2 regions of the Streptomyces sp. NPDC058457 genome follow, and region 1 is predicted to be linked to the other one. Evidence: riboswitches for the same ligand, from Rfam matches in the RefSeq annotation. Region 1 holds a riboswitch; the other holds the start of a gene.
What was found. Region 1 has a riboswitch for ZMP and ZTP ahead of ACFWPS_RS19035 (bifunctional 5,10-methylenetetrahydrofolate dehydrogenase/5,10-methenyltetrahydrofolate cyclohydrolase). Riboswitches for the same ligand answer to the same signal wherever they lie in the genome.
Positions count from the first base shown of each region.

Region 1 (8,880 bases):
CTGGTAGGTCTCCGGGCGGCCGACCGCCTCGATGACGACGTCGGCGCCGAAGCCGCCGGTCAGGTCGCGGATCGCCTCGACGGGGTCGCTCTCGCGCGAGTTGATGCTGTGGGTGGCGCCCAGGGAGCGGGCCGTCTCCAGCTTCCGGTCGTCGATGTCGACGGCGATGATCTTCGCGGCGCCCGCAAGGCGGGCCCCGGCGATCGCGGCGTCGCCGACCCCGCCGCAGCCGATCACGGCGACCGAGTCGCCCCGGCCGACGTTGCCCGTGTTGATCGCGGCGCCGATGCCCGCCATCACCCCGCAGCCGAGCAGCCCGGCGACCGCCGGGGAGACGGCCGGGTCGACCTTGGTGCACTGCCCGGCGGCGACCAGGGTCTTGTCGGCGAAGGCACCGATGCCGAGCGCCGGGGAGAGCTCCTGGCCGGTGGCGGCGAGGGTCATCTTCTGCTTCGCGTTGTGGGTGTTGAAGCAGTACCAGGGCCGGCCGCGCAGGCAGGCCCGGCAGTTCCCGCACACCGCACGCCAGTTGAGGATCACGAAGTCACCGGGCGCGACGTCCGTGACGCCCTCGCCGACCGACTCCACCACCCCGGCGGCCTCGTGGCCGAGCAGGAAGGGGAACTCGTCGTTGATCCCGCCCTGTCTGTAGTGCAGGTCGGTGTGACAGACCCCGCAGGCCTGCACCTGTACGACGGCTTCGCCCGGCCCCGGGTCCGGCACCACGATCGTCTCGACCCGCACGGGCTCGTCCTTGCCCGGTGCGATCACGCCGCGTACTTCCTGCGCCATGGGCCTGCCCTTTCGTCGCTCTCCTGACGTGCTGCCTTCCGACCCTACGCGGGAACGATCAGCGACGGCACGCATCGTTCGTCGCGGATCTTCCCGGACAGCCGCCGTCCGTGGTGCCCGCCACCTCCACCACATACCCCCGGGGGTACCTCTGCTACGGTGATACACATACCCCCGGGGGTAATCCACCAGGGGGATCGAGGAGAGGAGAGTGCTGCCGTGTCCTTCATCGACACCATCGAGGTGCCCGGACTGGGCAACCGCGGTTACCTGGCGGGCGGGGCGTACGGCGCCGTCGTGGTCGATCCGCCCCGGGACGTGGACCGGGTGCTGGCGGCCGTCGCCCGGCGCGGGGTGCGGCTCACCCAGGTCGTGGAGACCCATGTGCACAACGACTACGTCTCCGGCGGCCTCGAACTGGCCCGGCTGACCGGCGCCGCGTACGTGGTGCCGGCCGGGGCGCGGGTGGCGTACGAGCGGATACCGGTGGCCGACGGGGACGTCCTGGAGATCGAGGCGGGCCTCGCGCTGCGCGCGCTGGCCACCCCCGGGCACACCCCGCACCACACGTCGTACGTCCTGGAGGAGACCGGCCGCGCGGTGGCCGTGTTCACCGGCGGCTCGCTGCTGATCGGCACGGTCGGCAGGCCCGACCTGGTGGAGCCCCGGCTCACCGGCGAACTGGCCCGGGCGCAGCACGCCTCGGCGCGCCGGCTGGCCGCCGAGCTGCCGGACGGGACGGCGGTGCTGCCGACCCATGGCTTCGGCAGCTTCTGCTCGGCCGGGGACGCGTCCGGCTCCGCCACCACCATCGGCCGGGAGCGCACGGTGAACGAGGCGCTGGTCAAGGATGTCGACACGTTCGTCGCCGACCTGCTGGCCGGGCTCGACGACGTACCGGCGTACTACGCCCACATGGGCCCGCTGAACTCCGGGGGTCCGGCACCCGTCGACCTCACGCCGCCGCGCCGCGCGGACGCGGCGGAGATCGCGGCGCGGCTGGCCGCCGGGGAGTGGGTGGTGGACCTGCGCAACCGGGTGGCGTTCGCCGAGGGCCATGTCCCGGGCACGCTGAACTTCGAGGCCGACGGGCAGCTGGCCACCTATCTGGCCTGGCTGCTGCCCTGGGGCAGGCCGGTCACGCTGCTCGCCGAGTCGGCCGCGCAGCTCGCCGCCGCCCAGCGGGAACTGACCCGCGTCGGCATCGACCGCCCGGCCGCGGCCGCCACCGGCACCCCCGGGGCCTGGCTGCGCACGGGTGAGCGGCCCCGTTCCTTCCCCCGTGCCACGTTCGCGGAGCTGGCGGCGCACGGGACACGGTCCGTCGTCGTGCTGGACGTGCGCCGGGACACGGAGCGGGCCGGCGGTCACATTCGCGGCTCCCTCCACATACCCCTGCACCAGGTGCGGGAGCGGCTGGGCGAGATACCCGACGGCACGGTGTGGGTGCACTGCGCGGGCGGGATGCGGGCGGCCGTCGCCGCCTCGCTGCTCGACGCGGCCGGGCGTGCCGTGGTCGCCGTCGACGACGGGTTCGCGGCGGCGCGCGCGGCCGGGCTGCCGATGGCCCGGCTCACCCCGGCCGAGGCGCGGGAGCGCACGGACGCGGATGCCGTGCTGCTGGATGTCCGCGAGGCCGGCGAATGGACGGCCGGACACGCGCCGGGGGCCGTGCACGCCCCGCTGTCCGACCTGGCGGCCGGGGCTCCGCTGCCGCCGGCCGCCGCGGACCGCCCGCTCGTCGTGATCTGCCGCTCGGGGCGGCGGTCGCGGGAGGCGGCGGTGCTGCTGACCGCCCGTGGGCTGGACGCGGTGGACGTCGTGGGCGGGATGACCGCCTGGCGCGCGGCGGGCCTCGCGGTCAGCGCCGAGGGCACCGCCGGATGAGCACGCTTCTGCTCGCCCTCGGCGCCGGGGCCGTCACCGGGCTGGCGCTCGGGGCCCTGGGCGGTGGCGGCAGCGTTCTGGCCGTACCGGCGCTGATCTATCTGCTCGGCTTCACCCCGGCCGCGGCCACCACCGCCAGCCTGGTCGTCGTCACGGTCACCTCGGCCACCGCGCTCGTCGCGCACGCCCGCGAGGGCGCGGTGCGATGGCGGGCCGGGGCCGTGTTCGCGGCGGCCGGGATCGTGCCGGCGGCGGTCGGCGGGGCGGTCTCCCGGCAGCTGCCGGCGGCGCTGCTGACCGGGGCGTTCGCGGTGCTCGCCGCCGTGGCGGCACTGCGCATGCTGCGGCCGTCCGCCGCCGGGTCCACCTCGGCGCCGGTACCGGCCCGGGCGTCCCGGGTGGCCGGGGCGGGCGCCGGTCTCGGCGCGGTGACCGGGGTGCTCGGGGTGGGCGGCGGGTTTCTCGCCGTACCGTCCCTGGTGAACGTCGTGGGACTGCGGATGCGCGCGGCGATCGGAACGAGCCTGCTGGTCATCACGATCAACTCGCTCACCGCGCTGGCGGCACGAGCCGGTTCGGCGGTGGACGTCGACTGGTCGGCCGTGGGCCCGTTCGCCGGGGCCGCGATCCTCGGCGCCTGGGACGGCAGACGGCTCGCGGCCCGGCTGTCCGCGGGCACCCTCCAGCGGCTCTTCGCCTACGCGCTGCTCGCGGTGGCCGCGTTCATGCTGGCGGACGCGCTGGGGCCGGTCTGACCGGCCCTAGGCCAGTGACAGGAACAGCTTCTCCAGCCGTGCCTTCATCTGTTCGGTGGTCTCGCCGTCCGCGCCGCCCCGCCCGGGATCGGCGATGCACTGCTGGAGCCCGGTCGCGATGATCGCGAAGCCCGCCCGGTCCAGGGCGCGCGAGGCGGCGGCCAGCTGGGTGACCACGTCCTCGCAGTCGCGGCCCTCCTCGATCATCTTGATCACGCCGGAGATCTGCCCCTGCGCCCGGCGCAGCCGGTTCAGCACCGACTTGAGCTCATCACCTTCGAACTGAAGCTCCACGATCACTCCTCACATACCCGTAGGGGTATGTTACCCCGTTGCTCATCACCTCCAGAAAGAATCGCACCCCCATGCCCACCACACCCTCGCACCCGACACTCGACCCCGACCACGCCCTCGCCCGCCTCCACGAACTCACCGTCGTCGACGTCCGCACCCCGGGCGAGTACGCCTCCGGCCACCTGCCCGGCGCCCACAACATCCCGCTGGACAGCCTGGACCGGGCACTGCCCACGCTCCGCGCGGCGCACGGCGAACTGCTCCTCGTCTGCGCCTCCGGCGCCCGCGCCGAGAACGCCCGGACGGTCCTCGCCGGGCACGGCATCCCGGCGGCCACCCTCACCGGCGGCACCCGCGGCTGGGCCGGGCGCGGTCACGAACTGCACCGGCCCCGGGGCGAGTCCCGGGCGGCATGGGCCATGGAGCGCCAGGTGCGGCTCACCGCCGGGACGGCCGTCCTCGCCGGGCTGGCCCTCGGGCAACTGCACCCGGCCTGGCTGCTGCTGTCCGCCGGCGTGGCGGGCGGCCTGGTGTTCTCGGCGCTCACCGACACCTGCGGCATGGCCGCGCTGCTGGCGAGACTGCCGCACAACCGGCCCCGCCCGGCGGACCTGGACGCGACCCTCGCGGCCCTGGGTTCCGCCCGCGGCTGACCGCACGCCGGTACCGGGAACGGCCGACGTAGCCTGGGGCCGTCGGAGGGCGCCGCCCACCGCCGGACGAGGAGCACCGTGACCACCGCAGACGCAGTTCCGACGACACAGCCGAAAGAGCCCGTGTTCCGGCTGCTCCTCTCCTACGTACGGCCGCACCGCTGGGCCCTGCTGGCCGGTGCGGCGCTCTCGCTGGTGACGGGCGCCACCGGGCTGCTGCTGCCGCTGGTGGCCCGGGGGTTGATCGACGATCTGTCCCACGACCGTTCCATCACCGCCAAGTTGCTCGCCATGGCGGGTCTGGTGGTCGGCAACGCCGCGGTGGGCGCACTGGGTTCGTACGTCCTCAGGCGCACCGCCGAGTCGGTCGTGCTCGGGGCGCGGCGCACCCTGTCGTCGTATCTGCTCAGGCTGCGGATCACCGCCGTTGACCGCACCGAACCCGGCGACCTGATGGCGCGGATCACCTCGGACACCACCCTGCTGCGCGAGGTCACCACGGACTCGCTGGTCGCGCTCGGCACCGGCGGGCTCACCCTGGTCGCCACCGTGGTGATGATGGGGGTGGTCGATCCCGTGCTCCTTGCCGTCACCCTCGCCGTGATCGTTGGGGCGGGTATCGTGCTGGGCACCATCGTGCCGCGCATCAACCGGGCGAGCCGCCGGGCGCAGGACGCGGTCGGGGTGATGGGAGCCTCGCTGGAGCGGGTGCTGGGCGCGCTGCGCACGGTGAAGGCGTCGGGCGCCGAGCACCGCGAGGAGCGGGCCCTGCACGAGGCCGCCGAGGAGTCCTGGCGGCAGAGCGTGCGGGCCGCCAAGTGGTCGGCGGCCGCCGGGAACACGGCGGGGCTCGCGATGCAGCTGGCGTTCATCACGGTGCTCGCGGTGGGCGGCGCCCGGGTGGCGACCGGTGCGATCGGCGTGGGCACGCTGGTGGCGTTCCTGCTCTACGTCTTCTATCTGATGCAGCCGATCCAGCAGGTCGTCGGGGCGATCACCCAGTACCAGACCGGCGCCGGCGCGCTCGCCCGGATCCAGGAGGCCCTGCAACTCCCCGCCGAACCCCTTTCCCGGCCCGCCGAGTTGCCGTCCGGCGGCGCCGAACCGGCCTCGGTCGCCTTCACCGACGTACGCTTCCGCTACGCCGACGACCTGCCGTACGTCCACCACGGCGTCAGCTTCGACGTCCCCGCGCGGGGCATGACGGCGTTCGTCGGGCCGTCCGGCGCGGGCAAGACCACCGTGTTCTCGCTGATAGAGCGGTTCTACGACCCCGAGTCCGGCACGATCGCCGTGGACGGCCGCCCGGTCGCCGACTGGGAACTGCCGCTGCTGCGCTCGGCCATCGGGTACGTCGAGCAGGACGCGCCGGTGCTGTCGGGGTCGTTGAAGGACAACCTGCTCCTCGGCAACCCGGACGCGGACGAGGACGCGGTCGCGCGGGTGGTGAAGACGACCCGGCTCGACGGTCTGGTCGCCCGGCTGCCGCAGGGGCTGGAGACGCTGGTCGGGCATCGCGGGACCAAGCTGTCGGGCGGGGAGCGGCAACGGGTCGCGATCGCCCGGGCGTTGCTGCGCCGGCCCCGGCTGCTGCTCCTGGACGAGGCCACCTCGCAGCTGGACGCGGTGAACGAGGCGGCACTGAGGGACACGGTCGCCGATGTGGCGCGGTCGACCACGGTGCTGGTGGTCGCGCACCGGCTGTCGACGGTGACCATGGCGGACCGGATCGTCGTCATGGACGCGGGCCTGGTCCGCGCGGTGGGCACGCACCGCGAGCTGGTGGCGGCGGACCCGCTGTACGCGGAGCTGGCGGCGACGCAGTTCCTCGCCGCCGAGCACTGAGACCCGAGAGCCGGGCGGCCATCGGTCACGACGTCCGGGCACCGGTCACGGCTTCCGGGGACCGGGTACGGCGTCCGAGGACCGGGTAGGGCGTCCGAGGACCGGATACGGCGGAGGGCCGCCCCGGAAGCGGGGCGGCCCTCCGGGTGCGGGCGGGGGTCAGGACTCGATGGCCGGCAGCAGCCCCATGACGGGCGCGGCCAGGTCGGTGACCTGGTGCAGTTCGCCCAGCCTCTGGACTCCGTTCAGCCCCTGCACCTGCTCCGAGACCTTCGGGATCTCGTCCTTGTAGGGCGCCGGGATGTCACTGCGGGCGAGCGAGTCGAGCACGCCGAGCGCGGTGAGCTTCCCGGGGTGCTGCGCGCTCGCGTCGGCCGCGTTCGCCAGCGGCGCGGCGAGGCCGGTGACCCCGACGGCGATGCCGACGGCGGCGACGATACGTCGTGTTGAGATCATGTCCTCAGCAACGGCCCCGGCGCCTGGCCGGACACGGGCAGCCGGTCCCCCTCACCCGTCAGGCGGAGTGCGCGGCCTGCGCTTGCCGAGCCCGGTGGGGCGGAGGACGCTCGATGTGAGGGGCTCGCGCGGCCCGCTCCGCATCGGGTCGCGGGCTCCCGCAGGAGGTCACCATGGGCACCGCGACCGGTTCCACGTTCGACACCGCCACGCTGCGCCGGGCCATAGAGGGGAACACCGGGAACAGCCTTCTGGCGCTCTACGCGGACGACGCGGAGATCCGCATCATCGACCGCAACACCCAGCCCAGCCATCCCAAGGTCCTGCACGGCCGCAAGGACATCGCCGCACTGCTGGACGACGTCTACAGCCGCGACATGACGCACACACTGGACCAGTGCATCGTCCAGGGCGACAAGGCCGCCTTCAGCGAGTCCTGCGAGTACGAGGACGGGGTCCGGGTGCTCGCCGAGTCGATGATCACGCTGCGCGACGCCAAGATCGCCGAGCAGATCATGATCCAGGCATGGGACGAGTAGTCGGGAGGACCGCGAGGATCCAGGTCAGCTCCCGGTTGACCTGGACCTTCTCAGCACGGGCGGCGCTGGGACAGGCCCGCCGCCCGCGTCGCCGTGCGCCCGCCCTGCTGCTGTGGACGGTCCTGCGGGCGCCGCACCGCCGCAGGAAGCACTGACGGCTCGGTTACGCTGGGGACGGGCCGTGACTGGCGCTGAGGTGGAGCACCACCGGGGAGCGGTCCGCACTGTCGATGCCGTGCGCCTGGGCGATCAAGGTCGAACCGGCTCAGGAGTGTGCCGCATGACCCAGGCCCGTCTCATTGACGGAACCGCCGTCGCCCGCCGGATCGTCGAGGAGACCGCGGAGAAGGCCGCCGACCTCACCGCACGGACCGGTGTCACGCCGTGTCTGGCGACCGTGCTGGTCGGTGAGGACCCCGCCTCCGTCACCTATGTCCGGATGAAGCAGAACCGCAGCCGCAAGGCGGGCATCGCCTCCCGGCACGTGGCCCTGCCCGCCGCCACGACCACCGAGGAACTCGTGGCCGTACTGCGGGAGTTGTCCACCGACCCGGCCGTGCACGGCATCCTGCTCCAGCACCCGGTCGGCGAACACATCGACGAGCGGGCCGCGTTCGAGGCGATCGCGCCGGAGAAGGACGTGGACGGCGTGACCTTCGCGTCGTTCGCAACGATGAGCTTCGGCCTGCCGGGCTTCGTCTCCTGCACGCCCGGCGGCATCCTGCGCCTGCTCGACGCGTACGACGTCGACCCGGCCGGGAAGCGCGCGGTGGTCGTCGGCCGCAGCGCGATCCTGGGCAAGCCGGCCGGCATGCTGCTGCTGGCCCGCGACGCCACCGTCACCTACTGCCACTCCCGCACCCGCGACCTCTCGGCGGCCGTCCGCGAGGCCGACATCGTGGTCGCCGCCGTGGGCCGGCCCCGGCTGATCCGGGGCCAGGACATCAAGCCGGGCGCGGTCGTGCTCGACGCCGGCTACAACGAGGGCAACGTCGGTGACGTCGACTTCGACACCGCCGTCGAGCGGGCTTCGCTGATCACGCCGGTGCCGGGCGGGGTCGGCCCGATGACCATCGCCGTGCTGCTGGAGCAGACGGTGACGGCAGCGGCCCGGCAGCTCGGGGCCTGACGCGGGGCGCGCTCAGCGCATCCAGGCGCTGTACTGCATGACGGCCCCGGCCTTCACGCCGTACTCGGGATCGTCCCGGGTGAGCACGGCCTCCATGCCGAGGACGGTCCCGGTGGCCGGGTCCAGGATCAGCATCCGGCGCAGCCCGGAGCCGTCGTCGCAGACGTACGCCTGCCCGGTGCGGCCCAGCCGGTCGGTGACCTCCCCCACCGGGCGCAGTCCTCCGGCCTTCGCGAAGAGTTCGGCCAGCGCCGCCGACTCCCGGGCGCCGAGCGTCCAGTTGTCCAGCAACTCCGCCGCCGCGTCGAGGAGTTCGGGCGTGCTGAGGGTGTCGGTGTAGTTCAGCTCGGTGAGGTAGGTGCGCAGCTTCGCCGGGTCGTGCGGGGGTGCCGCCAGCGGCGGGGCGTCGCCCCACATCGGCGGATAGGTCCGCCGGCTGAGCACATGGCCGTCCTCGACGAGCCGGGGTGTGTCGCCGGCGTCGGTGAGGACCGGGCGGCCCGGACGGCCCGGGTCGGTGGCCACGACCA
Region 1 is NZ_JBHXLU010000021.1:72,903-81,782, forward strand. It holds gene ACFWPS_RS18990 (S-(hydroxymethyl)mycothiol dehydrogenase) at 1-792, opposite strand, end outside; gene ACFWPS_RS18995 (rhodanese-like domain-containing protein) at 1,012-2,679, shown strand; gene ACFWPS_RS19000 (sulfite exporter TauE/SafE family protein) at 2,676-3,434, shown strand; gene ACFWPS_RS19005 (metal-sensitive transcriptional regulator) at 3,441-3,728, opposite strand; gene ACFWPS_RS19010 (rhodanese-like domain-containing protein) at 3,800-4,381, shown strand; gene ACFWPS_RS19015 (ABC transporter ATP-binding protein) at 4,460-6,226, shown strand; gene ACFWPS_RS19020 (hypothetical protein) at 6,386-6,682, opposite strand; gene ACFWPS_RS19025 (nuclear transport factor 2 family protein) at 6,856-7,221, shown strand; gene ACFWPS_RS19030 (hypothetical protein) at 7,209-7,376, shown strand; ZMP/ZTP riboswitch at 7,393-7,475, shown strand; gene ACFWPS_RS19035 (bifunctional 5,10-methylenetetrahydrofolate dehydrogenase/5,10-methenyltetrahydrofolate cyclohydrolase) at 7,502-8,350, shown strand; gene ACFWPS_RS19040 (CU044_5270 family protein) at 8,363-8,880, opposite strand, start outside.

Region 2 (8,880 bases), on a different contig from region 1:
GCGGGCCTGGTCAGCGCACGGGCCCTGCAGACCCAGGGCCACGGCTCCCTGGTGGTCCTCTCCTCGGTCGCCGGGGAACGGGCCCGCCGCTCCAACTTCATCTACGGCTCCAGCAAGGCGGGCCTGGACGCGTTCACCCAGGGCCTGGGCGACGCCCTGCACGGCACGGGCGTGCACGTCATGGTCGTACGGCCGGGGTTCGTGCGGTCGAAGATGACAAAGGGGCTGGAAGAAGCGCCCCTCGCCACCACCCCGGAAGCGGTGGCGACGGCGATCGAGATCGGCCTGCGCAGGCGCTCGGAGGTGGTGTGGGTGCCGGGGGCGTTGAGGGTGGTGATGTCGGCGCTACGGCACGCGCCGCGGTCGGTCTTCCGACGGCTTCCGATTTGACACCGGCCCACTGAGACGCGCCCCTTCAGGGGCGCGGGGAACTGCGCGACCAGCCCCCACGCACCCGCGGACTACCGACTGGCGATGGACCCTCGCTCCACATGCCCCACCTGAGGCGGAACAACAGAGCCCCCGAAGACGTAGTCACGCAGCTTCCGCCACACCCCGTCCGCCCCCTGCTCGTACAACGCGAACCCCCTACACGGCCACTCGGCCTGGAAGTCCGCCAGCTCGGCGAACGCCCGGTCCATCGCGGCCTCGTCGATCCCATGAGCGACCGTCACATGCGGGTGGTACGGGAACTGCAGCTCCCTGGCGAGCGGCCCCGCCTCGTCCCGGACCCGCTCCTGCAGCCAGGCGCAGTCGTCCGCGCCCTGGACCACCCGGACGTACACCACCGGCGACAGCGGCCGGAACGTACCCGTACCGCAGAGCCGCATCGGGAACGGCCGGCCGGCCGCGGCGACCTCGCTCAGGTGGGCTTCCACAGCGGCCAGCGACCCTTCGGCGATCTCCGCCGGAGGCAACAGCGTGACGTGTGTGGGGATGCCGTGGGCCGCGGCGTCGCCGAAGCCCGCGCGCCGCTCCTGGAGCAGGCTGCCATGCGGCTCCGGGACCGCGATCGACACGCCGATCGTTACGGTCCCCACGTCATCTCCCGTCGGTCGTGGTGGGCGGACGCATGTCGGGTTCGTACCCGGCCGTCCGGCTATCGACTGTACGGCCACGGCCGCCTCCCGGGCAGCCGTGGCCGAAGTGATGTGCAGCGCTTCGCTTCGCTCAGTGCTTGGCGGGCAGGAAACCGACCCTGTCGTAGGCCTGGGCCAGGGTCTCGGCCGCGACGGCACGGGCCTTCTCCGCGCCCTTGGCCAGGATCGAGTCGAGGGTCTCCGAGTCGTCCAGGTACTGCTGGGTGCGCTCCCGGAACGGGGTGACGAACTCGACCATGATGTCGGCGAGGTCGGTCTTGAGGGCGCCGTACATCTTGCCCTCGTACTCCTGCTCCAGCTCGGCGATCGACTTGCCGGTGAGGGTGGAGTGGATGGTGAGGAGGTTGGAGACGCCCGGCTTGTTCTCGGCGTCGTAGCGGATCACGGTCTCCGTGTCGGTGACCGCGCTCTTGACCTTCTTCGCGGTCGCCTTCGGGTCGTCGAGGAGGTTGATGAGGCCCTTCGGCGTGGACGCCGACTTGCTCATCTTGATCGACGGGTCCTGGAGGTCGTAGATCTTCGCCGTCTCCTTGAGGATGTACGGCTTCGGGATGGTGAAGGTCGCGCCGAACCGGCCGTTGAAACGCTCGGCGAGGTCGCGGGTGAGCTCGACGTGCTGGCGCTGGTCCTCGCCGACGGGGACCTCGTTGGCCTGGTAGAGCAGGATGTCGGCGACCTGGAGGATCGGGTACGTGAACAGGCCGACGCTCGCGCGGTCCGTGCCCTGCTTGGCGGCCTTGTCCTTGAACTGGGTCATCCGGCTGGCCTCGCCGAAGCCGGTGAGGCAGTTCATGACCCAGGCGAGCTGGGCGTGCTCGGGGACGTGGCTCTGCACGAAGAGGGTGCAGCGGTCCGGGTCCAGGCCGGCCGCGAGCAGCTGGGCGGCGGCGAGGCGGGTGTTGGCGCGCAGGTCGGCGGGGTCCTGCGGGACCGTGATCGCGTGCAGGTCCACGACCATGTAGAAGGCGTCGTGGGACTCCTGGAGGGCTACCCACTGGCGGACGGCGCCGAGGTAGTTGCCCAGGTGGAACGAGCCGGCGGTGGGCTGGATGCCGGAGAGCACGCGGGGTCGGTCAGAGGCCATGTTCACCATTCTCTCAGAGGAGGAGGGCGGGAATGGCCCGGCGGTGGGGGGTGGTTTCGGAGCGCGGGGGACTGCGGGTCGCATGTGGTTGCTCGCGCAGTTCCCCGCGCCCCTGACGGGGCGCTGCCCCTTACGGCGTCGATCAGCCGAGGTCGATCTCCGGGTACAGCGGGAACCCGGCCACCAGGTCCGTCGCGCGCTGGGCGATCTCCGTCGACACCTTCTCGTCCAGGACGTGCGAGGCCTTGCTCGGCGCGCCCGACTTCGTCGTGCCCGGTTCGGTCGCCGTCAGGACGCGGTCGATCAGGCCCGCGACCTCGTCCATCTCGGCGGTGCCCAGGCCGCGCGTGGTGAGCGCCGGGGTGCCGATGCGGATGCCGGAGGTGTACCAGGCACCGTTCGGGTCGGCGGGGATCGCGTTGCGGTTGGTGACGATGCCGGAGTCGAGCAGGGCCGTCTCGGCCTGGCGGCCGGTGAGGCCGTACGACGTCTCGACGTCGATCAGGTTGAGGTGGTTGTCCGTGCCGCCGGTGACCAGCGTGGCGCCCCGGCGCAGCAGGCCCTCGGCCAGCGCGCGCGAGTTGTCGACGATGCGCTGGGCGTAGTCCTGGAAGGCGGGCTGCCGGGCCTCGGCGAGGGCTACGGCCTTGGCGGCCATGACGTGCGGGAGCGGGCCGCCGAGGACCATCGGGCAGCCGCGGTCGACCTGGTCCTTGAGGGAGTCGTCGCACAGGACCATGCCGCCGCGCGGGCCGCGCAGCGACTTGTGGGTGGTCGTGGTCACGATCTGGGCGTGCGGGACCGGGTCGAAGTCGCCGGTCAGGACCTTGCCGGCGACCAGACCGGCGAAGTGCGCCATGTCGACCATGAGGGTCGCGCCGACCTCGTCGGCGATCTCCCGCATGATCCGGAAGTTCACCAGACGGGGGTACGCGGAGTAGCCGGCGACGATGATCAGCGGCTTGAAGTCGCGGGCCTGGGCGCGCAGCGCGTCGTAGTCGATCAGGCCGGTGGCCGGGTCGGTGCCGTAGGAGCGCTGGTCGAACATCTTGCCGGAGATGTTGGGGCGGAAGCCGTGGGTGAGGTGGCCGCCGGCGTCCAGGGACATGCCGAGCATCCGCTGGTTGCCGAAGGCCTGGCGCAGCTCGGCCCAGTCGGCCTCGGAGAGGTCGTTGACCTGGCGGGCGCCGGTCTTCGCCAGGAAGGGGACCTCGACGCGGTCGGCGAGGACGGCCCAGAAGGCGACCAGGTTGGCGTCGATGCCGGAGTGCGGCTGGACGTAGGCGTGCCGCGCGCCGAACAGCTCGCGGGCGTGCTCGGCGGCGAGCGCCTCTACCGTGTCCACGTTGCGGCAGCCGGCGTAGAAGCGGCGGCCGACGGTGCCCTCGGCGTACTTGTCGCTGAACCAGTTGCCCATCGCGAGCAGGGTCGCCGGCGAGGCGTAGTTCTCGGAGGCGATCAGCTTGAGCATCTCGCGCTGGTCGGCGACCTCCTGGCCGATGGCGTCCGCGACGCGCGGCTCGACCGCGCGGATGACGTCGAGGGCGGCGCGGTAGGCCTTGGACTCGGTGGACAGGGGCGCAGACGGGTCAGACATTCGGGACCTCCGGACATGGCGTTCGGCATTCACGGTTCGGCCCAGGCGCACGGCACTCGGTCACGACGCGGGCCGCTCCCCGATGGTCGGTCCCATCCCAGCGCGCCAGTCACGGCCCGCGGATCACATTACCGGGCACGCCGGGCCCAAGGGCCGTGGCGTCCACCAGTCGGGCAGGGGCAGAGGGTAGGAAAGGGGACAGTCCGACCGCGTTCCCTGGAGTCGCCGTGACCACTACGGAAGCCCTCATCGCCGCCGCCGACGCGCACAGCGCGCACAACTACCACCCGCTGCCGGTGGTGATCGCGACGGCCGACGGCGCCTGGATGACGGACGTCGAGGGACGCCGGTACCTGGACTTCCTGGCCGGCTACTCGGCGCTGAACTTCGGGCACGGCCACCCCCGCCTGGTCGCGGCGGCGAAGGCGCAGCTGGAGCGGGTGACGCTGACGTCCCGGGCCTTCCACCACGACCGGTTCGCCGCGTTCTGCACCCAGCTGGCCGAGCTGTGCGGGATGGAGATGGTGCTGCCGATGAACACGGGGGTGGAGGCCGTGGAGACGGCGGTGAAGACCGCCCGGAAGTGGGGGTACCGGGTCAAGGGCGTCCCCGCGGAGATGGCGAAGGTCGTGGTGGCGGGCGGGAACTTCCACGGGCGTACGACGACCGTGATCAGCTTCTCCACGGATCCGGAGGCGCGGGCGGACTTCGGGCCGTACACGCCCGGCTTCGAGATCGTGCCGTACGGGGACCTGACCGCCATGCGGGCCGCGGTGACCGAGAACACCGTCGCGGTGCTGCTGGAGCCGATCCAGGGCGAGTCGGGGGTCATCGTGCCCCCGGAGGGCTATCTGGCCGGGGTGCGGGAGCTGACCCGGGAGCGGAACGTGCTGTTCGTCGCCGACGAGATCCAGTCGGGGCTGGGTCGGACCGGGCGGACGTTCGCGTGCGAGCACGAGGGGGTCGTACCGGATGTGTACGTGCTCGGGAAGGCGCTCGGGGGCGGGGTGCTGCCGGTGTCGGCGGTGGTGGCGAGCGCGGACGTGCTCGGGGTGTTCCGGCCCGGGGAGCACGGGTCGACCTTCGGGGGGAATCCGCTGGCCTGTGCGGTGGCACTGGAGGTGATCGCGATGCTGCGGACCGGGGAGTTCCAGGAGCGGGCGGCCGAGCTGGGGGAGCTGCTGCACCGGCGGCTGGCGGAGATCGCGGGCAGCGGGCGGGTGACGGCCGTGCGGGGGCGGGGGCTGTGGGCCGGGGTGGATGTCGATCCGGGGGTGGGATCGGGGCGGGCGGTCTCGGAACGGTTGCTGGAGCGGGGGGTACTGGTGAAGGACACGCACGGGGCGACGGTGCGGATCGCTCCGCCGCTGGTGGTCGAGGAGGAGGATCTGGAGTGGGGGGTGGAGCAGCTGTGGGGGGTGCTGAGCGCGTAGGGGGGCGGACCGGTGCGTACTCGGCTGCGGGCCGGTGGGGGCTTGTCGCGCAGTTCCCCGCGCCCCTAAGTCGGCAGAATCACGTGCGGCAGGAAGCGGGCGTAGTCGTCCGTCACCAGGCCCTCCGACTCACGTAGGCCGAGGCCCGCCGCCTCCTCCCCCACCACCCAGGCGCCCAGCACCACACGGTTGCCGTCGAAGTCGGGGAGCGGGGCCAACTCCTGGTAGCAGCAGGGCTCTTCGCGTGTGCCTGACGGCATTACTTCGTTGACGACGGGCTCCGCGCCCGGTGCATGCACCTGCACGCCCGCGCCCTCCCGCCCCAGCAGCGGCTTGCTGACGTACCCGCGTCCGGTCGCGAGCTCTCTCGGTCCGTCGACGTACGCCGGGAGCAGGTTCGGGTGGCCGGGGTACAGCTCCCAGAGGATCGCCAGCAGGGCCTTGTTGCTGAGCAGCATCTTCCAGGCCGGCTCGATCCACATCGTGGCGCCCGTGCCGCCGCCGTTGTCCAGGGTGTCGAGGACGTGGCCGGCGAAGGGGTCGGTGGTGAGCCACTCCCAGGGGTAGAGCTTGAAGCAGCTGCGGATGAAGCGGAGCCGGTTGTCGACGAAGCGGCCGGAGAGGGTGTCCCAGCCGATCTCCTCCATGGAGATCCAGTCGGTGGTGAGGCCCGCCTGTTCCGCCGTCTCCTTGAGGTAGGCGACCGTCATCAGGTCCTCGCCGAGTTCGTCGGCGCAGGAGTGGGCGAAGTGGAGCGGGGCGCCGGGCGGCAGGAGGCGGGCCTGCCTCCGCCAGCCGGCGACCAGGCGTTCGTGCAGGCTGTTCCACTGGTCGGCGCCCGGGAAGCGGTCCGCCATCCAGAACCACTGCGCCGACGCGGCCTCCACCAGGGAGGTGGGGGTGTCGGCGTTGTACTCCAGGAGCTTCGCCGGGCCCCTGCCGTCGTAGCGGAGGTCGAAGCGGCCGTAGAGGGAGGGGAGTTCGGTGCGGCGGTGCCAGGACTCGGTCACGGCGGCGGCCACCCGGGGGTCGGTGACACCGAGTTCGGCGAAACGATCCTTCGCCACGATGTGGTCGGCCGCCACGAGGCACATGGCGTGCAGTTCCTCGACGGCCTCCTCCAGCGTCTCCACCTCGTCGAGGGTGAAGACGTAGTAGGCGCTCTCGTCCCAGTAGGGGCGCAGCTCGCCGTCGGGGTGGCGGGTGAGGGGGTAGATCAGCCCCTGCTCCTCGACGGTCCTCTGCCAGCCGGGGCGGGGTTCGGTGGTACGGCGTTCCACGGCGCGGTCAGCCGCCGGAGCTGCCGTGGCCGCTGCCGAAGCCGCCCCGCTTGACGCTGTGGCCGCCACCGGAAGAACCGCCCGAACCGCTGCGCGGCTTGGTGAAGGAGCCGCCGCTGACCCAGCCGCCCTTCTTCCTGCCGCCGTAGTAGTAGTCCGCGTCGACGGCGGACTTGGCGGAGGCGCAGTTCTTGTCGGAGACGACCTGGTAGCCCTTGGCCGCGGTGTAGCTGTCGCGGTCGACGCAGCGCTTGTCGGGGTCCGAGGAGCAGGCCGTCAGGGCGGTGGCCAGCAGGCCCACACCGCCGAGGACGACCGTGCCCGAGCGCAGTTGCCGGCGTGCGTCTGCCATGTTCGTGCTCCCCCGTGCGGCGCGATGTCCGGCGACAGCCTAGACGAGCGGTTTCGAGCCACTGCCGGAGGCCCGACCTCGACTTGTCATGTCCAGGTAAGAAAATCATGTGAAGTCACCGGGGTCCTGTCGGCGCACCGCGTCCCGCGGGTACCGTCCAGCTGTCCCCAGGTGAACGATCAACTTCGGACTCTACGCGCGCAGAACAAGTCCTGCCCGGCAGAACCGCACTTCTCTCTACGCGCGCAGAACGACTCGTGACGCACCACCCGCACCGCCATCCCTCTCGCACCCCCCCACCGATGGAGGAATGACAGATGCCCGGCTTCGCCATCCCGCGCCGCAAACTCACCACGGCCCTGGCCGTGCTCGGCCTGCTCACCGCCGGTGCCGCCGTCCAGGCCACCAGTGCCGCGACCCCCGCCCACGCGGCCACCACCTACAAGGTCCTGTTCGACGACGGCCACGCCGAGGAGGCCGGCAACGCGGACTGGATCATCTCCACCAGCAAGCCCGACCCGCTCTCCCAGGACTCCTCCCCGTCCTCCGACAAGGACTGGACGGGCGCGCTGTCGTCGTGGGGCATCGCCCTGCAGAAGACCGGCAGCTACAGCCTGAAGACCGCGACGAGTGCCCTCACGTACGGGGGTTCGTCGGCCACCGACCTGTCGAAGTTCAACGCGCTCGTGCTGCCGGAGCCCAACACCAAGTTCACGACCGCCGAGAAGACCGCGATCATGAACTTCGTGAAGGCCGGCGGCGGGCTGTTCATGATCTCCGACCACACCGGGGCCGACCGCAACAGCGACGGCTACGACGCGGTCGAGATCCTCAACGACCTGATGACCAACAACAGCGTGGACTCGACCGACCCGTTCGGGTTCTCCATCGACTCGCTGAACATCAGCTCCGGATACCCGGCCGCCATCAGCGACAGCAGCAACGCGGTGCTGCACGGCGGCTTCGGGACCGTCACCAAGAGCCTGATCGCCAACGGGACGACGGCGACGCTCAAGCCCTCCGACAACTCCGCCGTCAAGGGCCTGGTGTACCGCAGCGGCTACTCCGGGAACACCGGCGCCTTCTTCCTGACGTCGACGTTCGGCAGCGGCCGGGTCGCGTTCTGGGGCGACAGCTCCCCGATCGACGACGGCACCGGCCAGTCCGGCAACACGCTGTACGACGGCTGGAACGACAGCGGCGCCACCAACGCGGCCCTCGCTCTCAACGCCACCGCCTGGCTGGCCGGCGCGAGCTGACGGCCAAGAGACCCGAGGGAGCCAAGGGAACCAAGGAGTCCAAGGAGTCCAAGGAGTCCAAGGGACCCTGAGCCACGGGACACAAGGGGAAGGAGCGGGTCCGGGGGTGCCCCGGGCCCGCTTCCTGCTCTTCTCCCGATCACCGCATGCTCCCCTCCCCTACAGTCCCTTTGTGCTCTTTGGAATGGTGTGCGCCCTCGCGGCCGCGATCTGCTTCGGTACGGCGACGGTCCTGCAGGCGATGGCCGCGCGCGCGGCCGGTGACGGCGCCGGCGGGGAGGCCGCGCTGCTGCTGCGGGCCGTGCGGCAGTGGCGGTATGTCGTCGGCCTCGGGCTGGACGGGCTCGGGTTCGTGTTCCAGATCCTCGCGCTGCGGTCGCTCCCCATCTACGCGGTGAGCGCGGCCCTGGCGTCGAGCCTCGCCGTGACGGCGGTGGTCGCGGCGCGGCTGCTGCGGGTGCGGCTGAGCGGGGTGGAGTGGGCCGCGGTGGGGGTGGTGTGCGCGGGGCTCGCGATGCTGGGGCTGGCGTCGGGGCCGGAGGGGGACCGGGCCGGGACCATGACGCTGAAGTGGGTGATGCTGGGGACGGCCGTGGGGGTACTGCTCCTCGGCCTGGCCGGCGGACGGCTGACCGGGAAGGGGCGGGCGCTGGCCCTCGGCCTCGGGGCGGGGTTCGGGTTCGGGGTGGTGGAGGTGTCGGTGCGGCTGATCGACACCCTGCGGCCGGCCGGGCTGCTCACCAACCCCGCGACCTATGCGCTGCTGATCGGGGGC
Region 2 is NZ_JBHXLU010000009.1:91,863-100,742, forward strand. It holds gene ACFWPS_RS10480 (decaprenylphospho-beta-D-erythro-pentofuranosid-2-ulose 2-reductase) at 1-390, shown strand, start outside; gene ACFWPS_RS10485 (2'-5' RNA ligase family protein) at 462-1,040, opposite strand; gene trpS (tryptophan--tRNA ligase) at 1,171-2,184, opposite strand; gene ACFWPS_RS10495 (glycine hydroxymethyltransferase) at 2,327-3,781, opposite strand; ZMP/ZTP riboswitch at 3,814-3,904, opposite strand; gene rocD (ornithine--oxo-acid transaminase) at 4,009-5,214, shown strand; gene ACFWPS_RS10505 (glutathionylspermidine synthase family protein) at 5,280-6,494, opposite strand; gene ACFWPS_RS10510 (hypothetical protein) at 6,502-6,846, opposite strand; partial or broken gene ACFWPS_RS10515 (hydrolase) at 7,164-8,102, shown strand; gene ACFWPS_RS10520 (DMT family transporter) at 8,290-8,880, shown strand, end outside.
Region 2: it holds a riboswitch for ZMP and ZTP, as region 1 does, so the genes downstream of both, ACFWPS_RS10495 (glycine hydroxymethyltransferase) here and ACFWPS_RS19035 (bifunctional 5,10-methylenetetrahydrofolate dehydrogenase/5,10-methenyltetrahydrofolate cyclohydrolase) in region 1, are expected to answer to the same signal.